DNA from 3 places in the Virgibacillus kekensis genome. Region 2 is predicted to be linked to each of the others. Evidence: predicted binding sites of a transcription regulator. Region 2 holds the regulator's gene; each other region holds the start of a gene.
What was found. The regulator CtsR, encoded in region 2, represses protease genes until heat stress. The targets are predictions, from matches to a motif close to ATGGTCAATAAAGGTCAAACA.

Region 1 (4,252 bases), on a different contig from region 2:
GTGGATTAACAGGTTTATTCTTAATATTAGCAGGCGGAACAATGCCCCAGTTCTTCAGTAACTGGTCACGGTTTGTGGTCGACAGTGTGATGCACAGTATTACACATTCAGATAGTGGATTAGTAATTATTGCCTCATTTGTATATATGGCAAGATGTTTGCTAATTTTCTTCCCTATATACTATGGCTCCATGCTGTTAACATCTTCACTTGCAAAAAGTCAGGATCCAGTAACATACCCTTATTTCTTTGCAGGGATATGCTTGTTCAATTTGACTTTATTAAACTATTTATATAATACTAATTTTTCCTATTCTGGCCAGCTGTTTTTCATAGGACTTATTTTGCTGCTTCAGATGTATAATCAGAGATATAAATATTTTTATTTTACTTACGGGGTTAATTTGCTTTTTGCATTATTGGCAGCCCATTGGTTGCAACTAATCCCTGCTTTAACAGTATTTGGATTCGGTACAAATGATCTTGCAACCAGCATTAAGACAGCTGATAGTTTCCTGACCGGAAATAGCCTGCTCAACACCATTGCATCCGTGTTTTTTATTGTTTTTCTGACGATTGCTTTCATATTTACCCTTCTCCTTCATCTATCGAATAAACAGATTGATACGCTAAAAAAGTATCAGGTCCAGGAGGAAGAGTTAAAAGAAACTAAAACTGCTCTTGTGGAATCCAAGGTATATAAAGAAATAAATATGCTGGTTCATGACCTGAAAACTCCCCTTGTTACAGTGCAAGGTTTAATTTCCCTAATTGAGATGAAATTGCAGGGCGCTTCCAGTACCCCTTTCAAGAATTATTTTACTCGCATGGAGCATTCTGTAGAAAAAATGAAAGATATGATTTCAGAAATATTATCCGAAAATATTAAACAGGAATTAACAGTAAAAGAACTCTTGGAATATGTAACTAGCCATCTCAGCCTAGATGAGCAGCAAGTAAATATGGAAATTGAATTGGACGACAACCTTCCCTGTATCCAAGTCAACAAGATACGGTTTTCGCGGGCGATATCTAATATAATTGAAAATGCAATCAGTTCATTTGCTGGAAAAAAAGGAAATATACACGTGGATGTCAAAAGTATTAATAGGGAAGTTATTTTTAAAATCAAGGACGATGGGCCTGGTATTAAATCTGAACACATAGAAAGTATTTGGCAGGATGGTTTCAGTACAAAAAATTCCTCAGGGATTGGATTGTCATTTGTAAGGAGAGTTATTCAAAACCACGGGGGAAAAGTTAATGTTCACAGCATTCCTGGAAGCTATACCCAAATGGTTATTTCCCTACCAATATTAGAAGCAGGTGATGAAGTAAATGAGTACCACTATACTAATAGTTGATGATAATGAAGATATTCGCTTTACTCTCAGGGAAATCTGCGATTATGTAGGCTGGCAGGTGGTTGAAGCACATACAGGTAAACAGGGAGTTGAGCGATTCAGTTACATAAGACCAGACCTTGTACTTCTTGATTATCACATGCCTGATTGGGATGGTATTAGAGCGACCAGAGAACTGCGCAAAATAGACAAAAGGGTTCCCATTATTATTCTGACAGTTGACGAGCGACAGGACGTGGCAGACACTTTTTTAAATGCCGGTGCAACTGACTTTGCTTTAAAGCCTATTAAAGCACCTGATCTTATTTCTCGGATTAAAATAAATCTGAAGATAGTAAAATTATCCGGGAATAATAGCAGTGCTTTTGTAGAAAAAGGAATAAGCCAAACTACCTTACAATCAATTAAGGAATATTTAATCAACCAGGATAACCCTTCAACAATTAATGAAATTCAACAATCTTTGCCGATTGCCTACCAGACCGTTCACCGCTATTTAAACTACATGGAAAATAAAGGCGAAGTTGAGATAATTTCAGAGTATGGGAGGCCCGGACGACCAAAAAATAAGTACAAACTTGTCTGATTCATACGTTTATATTCCGTTGATAAGGGAATGATGGGGAAAGAGATTTTTTGCCAAAATAGTTGAACGTTTTGTTTGACCTTTTTTGACCTAATAGTTAAGATAAAGATATCCAAGAATAATGGATGAATCGATGTTTAAGGAGGAACTTTAAATGAATTTAATTCCCACAGTCATTGAACAGACAAACCGTGGAGAACGCGCCTATGATATCTACTCCCGTTTATTAAAAGACCGCATTATTATGCTAGGAAGTGCAATTGATGATAATGTTTCCAACTCAATTGTAGCACAGCTTCTCTTCCTTGAAGCAGAAGATCCGGATAAAGATATTTCTCTGTACATCAACTCACCAGGCGGATCCATTACAGCCGGTATGGCAATTTACGATACCATGCAGTTCATCAAACCAAACGTATCAACCATCTGTACAGGTATGGCAGCATCCATGGGTGCATTCCTGCTGGCAGCTGGTGAAAAAGGTAAGCGTTATGCTCTGCCTAACAGTGAAGTTATGATTCACCAGCCACTCGGTGGAACACAGGGTCAGGCTGCGGATATCGAAATCCATGCACGCCGTATTATCCAAATGCGTGAAAAACTAAATGAGATTCTTGCTGAACGCACTGGCCAGCCGCTAGAAGTTATTGAGCGCGATACCGACCGTGATAACTTTATGACTGCTGAAAAGTCAGTTGAATACGGCTTGATCGACAAGATTTTAGAACGCAATTCAGATAGGAAATAAAGATGCTAAAAGCTGTCCATTCGCGGGCAGCTTTTTTAGTTTGCTGTTTTTCTAAATAGCAGTTGAGTCGCTTGTACCATCAGGATGTGCCCTATTTCATTAGGCGTTCATCAGTCACTGTTTATCGGAACCTCTTCCGTTATTTCCTCTAAATTCCTTCTTAAAGCATGATTTCGGATTCTGGTTCCGCTAATTGACTATTTTTAGTCAAGATTGTGTTCCTATTGGTCATTTAGCGGAACCACAGGATCCTCCTCAGGCCCTTTACAACCTCATTTTTCGCTTTTAGCGGAATGAGGAGCCGCTTAGCTGATCTGTAGGATTTTTTTATTTTTCAACTTGAATTCCTATTCTGCGGGGCAATTCCTTGGTATAAAAAACAAAGACCAAACCGCTAAGCGATTTAGTCTGGTAATTCATATGCCAATTCAATTATTTTTCCACCAAACTGAGCTTCATAAAAATAGAGCGGCGGCCATTTATCTTATTCTTTTGTCACGAATGCCGAAAGATGATTCAGTGCCACCTCGGCATCATTGCCATCCCCAATCAGCGTGATTGTTTCCCCCGTAGTAATAGCCAAGCTCATCAGACCCATGATGCTTTTCGCATTAACCCGCTTACCATCCTTTTCAAGAAACAGGTGTGCCGTATAACGGTTTGCCTCCTGGACAAATTGCGCGGCAGGCCTTGCCTGCAGTCCTGAATCAAGCTCAACTTTTACTGATCTCTCAACCAAATTTCCTCATCTCCCTGTTTGTAATCGTTTTCAACCTTATGAAAAAAGGGCAGCGCTGAATCGCGCCGACATTATTTAGCAAACCTGGCTATTACCAAGCCTTATAGCAAATTGCTAAAAAAGCATTTACTTTTTAGAATTTTTATTTAATGTAACGTAATTATATCATATCAGCAGGATGAGAGGGTGAAAAATTACTTTTTAATCGCCTGGTCCTGTTGAACTTTTTCTGCAAACTCATCAATCTTTTTCAGGCGGTGATTTACACCGGACTTCGAAATCTTCCCGCTTGAAACCAGCTCACCGAGTTCCTTCAGGGAAACGTCCTGATGCTGCACCCTGAGTACTGCTATCTCCCGCAATTTTTCAGGTAATGCTTCCAGCCCGACAGTCTGCTCAATCAGTTTGATGTTTTCAATCTGCCTGAATGCTGCGCCTATCGTCTTATTAAGATTAGCTGTTTCACAGTTAACCAATCTGTTGACCGAGTTACGCATATCACGGACAATACGTACATCCTCAAATTTAAATAATGCATTATGTGCGCCAATTATGCTAAGAAATTCGGTTATTTTTTCTGCTTCTTTTAAATAGGTAATGTACCCTTTCTTCCGCTCCAACTTCCGTGCACGTAAATTGAAACTGTTGAGCAGTTCACATAACGCGTCATTATGTTCCTGATAAAAATTGGAGATTTCCAGATGGTATGAAGATGTTTCTGGGTTATTAATTGATCCGCCAGCCAGAAATGCCCCACGAAGATATGATCTTCTGCAGCACTCTTTCTTCATATACTTATCGGGGATTGTTTGAGA
Region 2 (4,252 bases):
CATGCCGAACACAGAAGTTAAGCTCTCCAGCGCCGATGGTAGTTGGGGCTTTGCCCCTGCAAGAGTAGGACGCTGCCAGGCGAAAAAGTCAGGATACAAAAAATGTATCCTGACTTTTTTTGTAAAAATGGGTATATAAAAATAGAGTATTCTTCCGCGTCTTATGAGTCCAGTTTTCTTCACTTAATTCCAATTTCATTAAAGAGTACCTTCTAAATATGGTTGCATTGCAATCCGTAAACCGTCTCGCCCAACTTAAAAAGAAATACTATTACCACCAAGGAATTTAGTTTAGAATTAAAGGATATATATAAATAAGAGTCAACGTTAGGGGGAAGTGGTATGATTGAATATATTGACCAGGTTTTTGGAGAAAACTTTTCAATAATAATGTTGCGGGTATTGGTCGCTCTGGTATTATCAGGGTTGATTGGATTTGAACGTGAAATAAAAAATCACTCAGCCGGGTTTCGGACGCATATAATTGTCGGTGTTGGGTCATGTCTAATGATGCTCTTATCCTTATATGGCTTTGAAGAATTGATTAACGAATATGATAATATTCGGTTCGACCCAGCGAGAATTCCATCTTATGTTATAAGTGGGATCGGCTTTCTTGGTGCAGGCACCATTATTGTAAACGGAATGACAATTCGTGGATTAACAACTGCGGCATCAATATGGACTACGGCTGGTCTTGGACTGGTTGTAGGCGCAGGGATGTATGCTCCAGCAGTGTTTACTACGCTGATCATTCTGCTGAGCCTTGTATTCCTGAATAATTTTGAGGAGAAGCTCACCAAAGGCCGTTCATCCTATTTGATTGAGATAGTCGCTTTACCCGGATTGAAAATCAATAGCATTGTTTCCGTGCTGGAAAAACATGAAGTAATTATCAAGGATGTGGAAATTGAACGGGCTGAGGGAGATAACCGGAATATCTATATAAAACTTGACCGAAATTCAGAATTTGACCGGGTTGCATTATTTGCAGAGATAGCCAGAGTAGACCAGGTAAAGAATATTGTAGAACGAAATTAAAGTCTTCCCATTTGGGGGGGCTTTTTATTTGTGTAAAAGCTTTGCAAACATTTTCACGTTTCTTTTAGAACTTACTTGTCTAAAATAGTTATAGTACATTGTGTTTGCATCTCGGCTATTTTTACGTATAATAAAAGTATAGTCAAAGATAGTCAAAGTCAAAACATAAAATAATATTGGTAGAGGTAAATGGTCCAGCTCATACGATTAGAGGAGGAGGGCAAATGAGTAACATCTCAGATATAATCGAACAGCATTTGAAAAAAGTTCTAGAGGCAGCACGTCAGGATGCCATAGAAATAAAACGGAGTGAAATTGCCGATCAGTTTCAATGCGTACCATCGCAGATTAACTACGTGATTAATACCCGCTTTACTGTGGAAAAGGGATATATAGTGGAGAGTAAACGTGGTGGTGGTGGATATATTCGAATCATGCGGATAAAACACCAGGATAAATCCGAACTCATTGATGAAATCATTGAAATGATTAACCCCAAAGTAACACAGCATGCAGCGGTGGATGTACTGGAAAGGTTGCTGGAGGAAGAACTGATTACCGAACGGGAAGCCAAAATAATGCTGAGTGCTATTGGCAGAAGTACACTAGCATTCCAGCTCCCGTTAAGGGATGAAGTTCGTGCCAGGGTCCTGACTGCGATGCTTTCAACCTTGAAATATTTGACCAAGTAAAAGGGGGAGAGAATAAATGGAATGCCAGGAATGCCATAAGCGGCCGGCTACTGTGCACTTCACACAAGTAATCAATGGTAATAAAAGGGAAGTACATGTGTGTGAGGTATGTTCAAAAGAGAAAGGTTATATGTCATATCCTGAAGAGGGATTTGCATTTCATAACTTATTATCTGGACTTTTCAATTTTGATGCTTCTTCCGTGGAAGGAAAACAGGCAAGCGGGTCCTATCAACAGACACAGGAACTCCAGTGCTCTCATTGCGGAATGACATATTCTGCTTTTAAGCGTGCAGGAAAGTTTGGATGTGCAGAATGCTATCGGACTTTTTCCAATCGTTTGGACCCTATTTTTCGCAGGGTGCATAGCGGTAATACGAAGCACCAGGGGAGAATTCCGGCAAGAAAAGGCGGAGACCTTCACCTTAAAAAGCAGGTTGAGACTTATAAGAGTAAGTTACAGCGCTTAATTGAAAATGAGGAATTTGAAGAAGCTGCCAAAGTCAGAGATGAAATTAAAAAGCTTGATAAAGAAATGCGGGGTGAAGATAAATGACCTTACAGCATTTTATGAACGAAGCAATCAGTCCGTGGATGCGTAAAGACGGACCGGACAGTGACATTGTCCTGAGCAGCCGGATTCGACTTGCCAGGAATTTTGCGGAATTTACGTATCCTATATTGGCCAATGAAACTGATTTGCAGAAAATCAGTGAATTTATCCGGAACGAATACGAACACCAAACTTTCCAGGACTATGAAAATCTTGAATTTATACCAATAAAAAATTTAACTCCAATAGAGAAACGTGTCCTGGTCGAAAAACATCTGATCAGTCCCCATCTTGTAGAGCATGATCATTCTTCCGGAACCTTAATATCCGAAAATGAACAGGTATCCGTAATGGTGAACGAAGAGGATCATATTCGCATACAGCTATATTTTCCTGGCTTTCAAATAAACAAGGCACTGGAAAAGGCTTTTGAATTTGACGACTGGCTGGAGAAAAAAATCGATTACGCATTTGATGAGACGAGAGGATATCTGACAACCTGTCCCACCAATGTTGGTACAGGTATGCGGGCATCGGTAATGATGCATCTGCCTGCACTTGCGATGACTCAGCAGTTAAACAGGATGATTCCGGCAATTAATCAGCTCGGACTGGTAGTGCGCGGCATCTACGGCGAGGGCAGCGAAGCCATCGGTAATATATTTCAGATATCCAACCAGATTACCCTTGGCAGATCTGAAGAGGATATCGTCCAGGATCTTCAGAGTGTAGTACAGCAACTGATTGAACATGAACGCAATGCACGGGCTAGACTGATGGAACAGTCCGGGACAAAATTAGAAGACCGAATTTATCGTTCATATGGTGTTTTGGAGTACAGTCGAATCATAGAATCTAAAGAGGCAGCAAAATGTCTGTCCGATGTTCGACTTGGAATAGATTTGGGTATTATCCAGAATGTAACCCGTAATATTTTAAATGAATTAATGGTCCTGACCCAACCTGGTTTTCTGCAACAGTATGCGCAGAAAACACTGACACCTAATGAAAGGGATGTACTTAGGGCATCACTTATCCGTGAACGGCTGCAATTAGAGAATAGCTAGGAGGAAAGCATATGATGTTTGGACGTTTTACCGAAAGAGCTCAGAAAGTATTAGCTTTATCACAAGAGGAAGCAGTAAGGCTGGGTCACAATAATATAGGCACAGAACACGTATTGCTTGGACTTGTACGCGAAGGAGAAGGAATTGCCGCGAAGGCGCTTCAGTCACTAGGATTGGAAATATCCAAAATCCAGGAAGAAGTTGAGAAACTTATTGGAGTTGGCAAACAGCCTATGCAAACAATTCATTACACTCCACGAGCCAAGAAAGTGGTTGAGTTATCACAGGATGAAGCTCGTAAGCTGGGGCATTCATACGTTGGTACAGAGCATATCCTGCTTGGTCTGATCCGTGAAGGAGAAGGTGTAGCAGCTAGAGTATTGAATAACCTTGGTGTAAGCTTAAATAAAGCTCGTCAGCAGGTTTTACAGCTGCTCGGAAGCAATGAGTCACAAGCGGGAAGACAAGGCCGTGGTGGAGCCCAGGCATCAAATGCCAACACCCCAACATTGGATTCGCTAGCCCGTGATTTGACGGAAAGTGCTAAAGAAGGCAAAATTGATCCGGTTATCGGGCGCAGTCAGGAAATTGAGCGGGTGATTCAAGTATTAAGCCGCCGTACGAAAAATAACCCCGTCTTGCTTGGTGAGCCAGGTGTCGGTAAAACAGCAGTTGCTGAAGGCCTTGCCCAGCAGATTGTTAATAATGAGGTACCTGAAACGTTACGTGATAAACGTGTAATGACACTTGATATGGGGACAGTGGTAGCTGGTACTAAATATCGTGGTGAATTCGAGGACCGACTTAAAAAAGTAATGGAGGAAATCCGCCAGGCCGGGAATATAATTTTATTCATTGATGAACTTCATACATTAATCGGTGCAGGTGGCGCAGAAGGT
Region 3 (4,252 bases), on a different contig from region 2:
GCTCCTCACCGTTTACCTGCATTCCGGCATCACGATGATCGAGAATTGATGAGTACAAATGATAGCTTATAGCACTTATGCTAGCGTGGTTACTGGGAATCGGTAAGCAGATAATTCTAAAACTATCTAAAAAAGCCGCTGATTAAATATCAGCGGCTAACAATCACACTATTTACTTTTCACAACAGCAATTTCACCGTCGGTTACTTTAACTTCAACGTTCTCAACTGTTTCCTCTTCCAGGATCAAATCGGTCAGCTGATCCTCGATTTTATCTTGGATAACACGGCGCAATGGGCGTGCACCAAAGCGGCGATCATAACCAAGCCGTACCAGTTCCTGTTTTGCTTCATCAGTAATTGTGATACTGATGTTATTTTCCTCGATTGCCTCCTCAAGTTCGGCAAGCATCAGGTCAACAATTTCCAGAAGGTTGTCTTCTGTAAGTTCGTTGAATGTCACTATTCCATCAAAGCGGTTCAGGAATTCCGGTTTAAAGTAATTGCTCAGATTTTCAAGGGTTGAAACAGACTCGTGCTGTGCTTTATTAAAACCTACACTAATCTGTTTGTCGCCCGTTCCAGCATTACTAGTCATAATAATTACCGTATCTTTAAAGCTTACATTACGGCCATGAGAATCGGTCAGGTGACCGTCTTCCATAATTTGCAGGAACATATTCTGAACGTCCGGATGCGCTTTTTCAATTTCATCCAACAGGAGGATGGAATAAGGATTTCGGCGTACCTGCTCAGTTAACTGTCCCGCCTCCTCGTGGCCGACATATCCTGGAGGTGAACCGATAATTTTTGACACGGTGTGTTTTTCCATATATTCACTCATATCAAGGCGAATCATACTATCACGTGTACCAAACATCTCTTGCGCAAGTGCCTTACTCAGTTCTGTTTTACCTACCCCGGTCGGTCCAACAAATAGGAATGAACCGATTGGGCGATGTTTCGACTTCAGCCCAGCACGGCTGCGTCGGATCGCTTTAGCAACCTTGGTAACTGCTTCAGGCTGTCCAATAACCTTAGCCTCGAGATTTTCTGCAAGGCTCTTCATTTTCTCCTGTTCATCTGCCTGCAGTTTTGTAACCGGAATACCGGTTTTTTCTTCAACTATTAGCTGGACATCAGATATATCAACATCGGTAATTTGCTCATCATCTTTTGCTTTCTCCAGCTGTTTCTGAAGCTGAATTTCCTGATAACGAAGATGTGCTGCCTGCTCATAATCCTCTTTTTCTGCAGCCTTTTCTTTTTCTTTAATAATTTCATCAAGCTTTTTCTTAATGGAATTAGAATCTTTCTCGGCATTGGATAGATTCAATCGAGATCCCACTTCATCCATTAGGTCAATTGCCTTATCCGGCAGGAAGCGATCCTGAATATATCGTTGTGAAAGGGTCACAAATGAACGGATTACTTCATCAGAATAATAAACCTCATGGAATTTTTCATAGCGGTCTTTAATGCCATTCAAAATCTGGACAGCTTCATCGACTGACGGTTCTTTAACAATAATCGGCTGGAAGCGGCGTTCCAATGCAGCGTCCTTTTCAATTTTACGGTACTCTTTCAATGTAGTGGCACCGATAAGTTGCAGTTCGCCACGTGCCAGGGCTGGTTTTAGAATATTTCCCGCATCCATCTGTGAGCCTTCAGCTGTTCCTGCTCCGACAAGCAAATGGATTTCATCTACGAAAAGAATCACGTTTTTACGTGACTGCAGCTCCTGCACCAGCTGCTTCATCCGTTCTTCAAACTGGCCTCGAATGCCTGTATTCGCTACAAGAGAAGCTACATCAAGCAAGTAGATTTCTTTGTTCATTAGTTTTGCCGGTACATTTCCTTCCGTGATTTTCAGTGCAAGTCCTTCCGCAATTGCGGTTTTTCCCACACCAGGTTCACCAATCAATACCGGATTATTTTTGTTGCGGCGGTTAATTGTTTCAACCACTCGTTTAACCTCGCTGTCACGGCCGATTACCGGGTCAATCAGGCCGGCACGTGCCGCATGTGTAAGATTCTTGCCAAGCTGATCAAGCAGACCATTGCCACCTGCTGCCTGTTGTTGGGTTTTTGTACCTGTAAAGCCCTGTCCATTTCCCTGGAAAAAGCCTTCGGAAAAATCGTCCTGCTGGTTAGGATTAAATCCATAACCGTTATTCATTAAATTTCCCTGTATTTCTTCAAAGCACTTATTACAAACATGCATCTGCATCTTTTCATTATTAATTTTCATGGTTACATTAATGTTCGCTGGACGAATTCCGCATTGTTCACATTGCATAGATAATTCCTCCTTTTAATGGGATCAAATATCAATTTTGACTTTGACTATATTTGACCTTTGACTTTATTATACTCTGACCAATTTTGACTTTCAAGTCCTTTGACTCATTTTTTTTATGCAAAATTTATATGTTACCTGCCTTTTTCCTGGGTCATAAGTTGCGAGTTCGTATTGTTATATCCATTCTTTTCACATATAATAGGATTTAAAACGTCCATAACAGGTTAATACTTGGTGGACCTTAAAATTTGTCTGTTAATTGGGGGATTTATATATTGACTGAACTACGAACGGAGCGAAGAAGAAAGAAAAAGAAATCATGGAAGCGGCGGCTCCTAATTTTTGTTCTTATCTTTCTTATAATGATATTGGGTGTAGGGAGTTATCTCGTCTACCAGACGTACCAGGCAGCAAAAGGATCGTACAATGGTCTTGAACGACCAGGAGAAAAATCAGAGATGCGGAAAGAAGCGGTAACGGTTGGAGAAGATCCAATTTCCATCCTGCTGATTGGGGTCGAAAACTATTCCTCCGGAGGGAAAAACGGCCGGGCAGATACCTTGATAGTTGCTACTTTAAATCCGGACACGAATAAAATGACCATGACCTCTATTCCGAGAGATACTCGAGTAGAATTGCCAGAAGAAGGCGCAGGAGAATACGCAGGTTATCATAAAATTAACTCTGCATATCATTATGGGTCGATAACCGGCTATGGCGGCAACCGCCTAACTGTTGAAACAGTTGAGGATTTGCTTCATATCCCTATCGATGAATATGTTACAGTGGATTTTGAAGGATTTCGGGATATCGTCAATTCCCTTGGTGGGGTGACCGTGGATATTAAAGAAGGCTTTTGGGAAAAGAATATCTTTAATAATGATAAACGAATCTATTTTGAAGCAGGACCAGAGAAGCTCAACGGTGAAGAAGCACTTGCCTTTGTAAGGATGCGAAAGAGAGATGTAAATGCTGTTTATCCACGGGATGAGCGGCAACGTCAGTTTATCCAGGCGGCAATCGGGCAGGCTATCTCGCTTGGAACTATCTTCAAAGTAGGAGAAATCTCTGACATACTTGGTGAAAATGTAGAAACCAGTCTGCGGCCGACAGAAATTTACTCACTGCAGAAAGCCTATTCATCCATTAATGCCTCCAATATAAAAACATTCAATATTGAGGGGGCAAATCAATGGTTCGGTAACCAGATATTCTTTCTTCCTTCAGAGGCGGGAATTAATGAGGTTTCCGATAAATTAAGAAATGCGCTCGGTCTGCCGGAAGACAGTGGGACTGGTGAACCTGGAACAATTGAATAAGGTTAATATGAAAAGAACCCGGTAACAGCGCTAAGATATGCTCGCTGTTACCGGGTTTTCTTATTTAATGCGTTACTATTTCTTTCTGCCGTAATTCTACTCGTCTGATTTTACCAGAAGTTGTTTTAGGTAATTCCTTGATAAACTCTATTTTCCGTGGATATTTGTAAGGTGCTGTCAGCTCTTTTACATGGTCCTGCAGTTCTTTTACCAGGTCATCACTGGCACTCACACCATTCTGTAGCACAACAAATGCTTTTACTACACTTCCTCTAACCTCGTCCGGACTGGCGATTACTGCACATTCCTGGACAGAAGGGTGTTTAACCAAGGCATCTTCCACCTCAAATGGCCCAATTGTATAGCCGGAGCTGATAATGATATCGTCACTTCGGCCTTCGAACCAGAAATAGCCGTCCTTATCTTTTGACGCCTGGTCACCAGTTACATAGTAATCACCTCGACGGGACATCTTTGTTCGCTCGGAGTCCTTATAATATTCACGGAACAATGCCGGACAATCAAGTTTCACCGCGATATCCCCTGTTTCATTGACCGGAAGTGGATCACCGTTTTCATCAATAACTTCAACGTCGTTACCAGGTGTAGGTTTCCCCATGGACCCTGGCTTT

Region 1: a site for CtsR is predicted at 2,023-2,043, ahead of clpP (ATP-dependent Clp endopeptidase proteolytic subunit ClpP). Genes of this name have one in related genera too.
Region 3: a site for CtsR is predicted at 2,339-2,359, ahead of ACFO3D_RS01170 (ATP-dependent Clp protease ATP-binding subunit). Genes of this name have one in related genera too.

What each region holds. Positions count from the first base shown of each region.
Region 1 is NZ_JBHSFU010000004.1:35,370-39,621, forward strand. Features, by position in the region: gene ACFO3D_RS04565 (sensor histidine kinase) at 1-1,364, shown strand, start outside; gene ACFO3D_RS04570 (PleD family two-component system response regulator) at 1,339-1,950, shown strand; gene clpP (ATP-dependent Clp endopeptidase proteolytic subunit ClpP) at 2,105-2,698, shown strand; gene ACFO3D_RS04580 (HPr family phosphocarrier protein) at 3,183-3,437, opposite strand; gene whiA (DNA-binding protein WhiA) at 3,632-4,252, opposite strand, start outside.
Region 2 is NZ_JBHSFU010000010.1:59,170-63,421, reverse strand. Features, by position in the region: rRNA gene rrf (5S ribosomal RNA) at 1-81, shown strand, start outside; gene ACFO3D_RS16030 (MgtC/SapB family protein) at 343-1,041, shown strand; gene ACFO3D_RS16025 (CtsR family transcriptional regulator) at 1,266-1,733, shown strand; gene ACFO3D_RS16020 (UvrB/UvrC motif-containing protein) at 1,750-2,289, shown strand; gene ACFO3D_RS16015 (protein arginine kinase) at 2,286-3,353, shown strand; gene clpC (ATP-dependent protease ATP-binding subunit ClpC) at 3,365-4,252, shown strand, end outside.
Region 3 is NZ_JBHSFU010000002.1:71,903-76,154, reverse strand. Features, by position in the region: gene ACFO3D_RS01170 (ATP-dependent Clp protease ATP-binding subunit) at 169-2,298, opposite strand; gene ACFO3D_RS01165 (LCP family protein) at 2,577-3,620, shown strand; gene mbcS (acyl-CoA synthetase MbcS) at 3,685-4,252, opposite strand, start outside.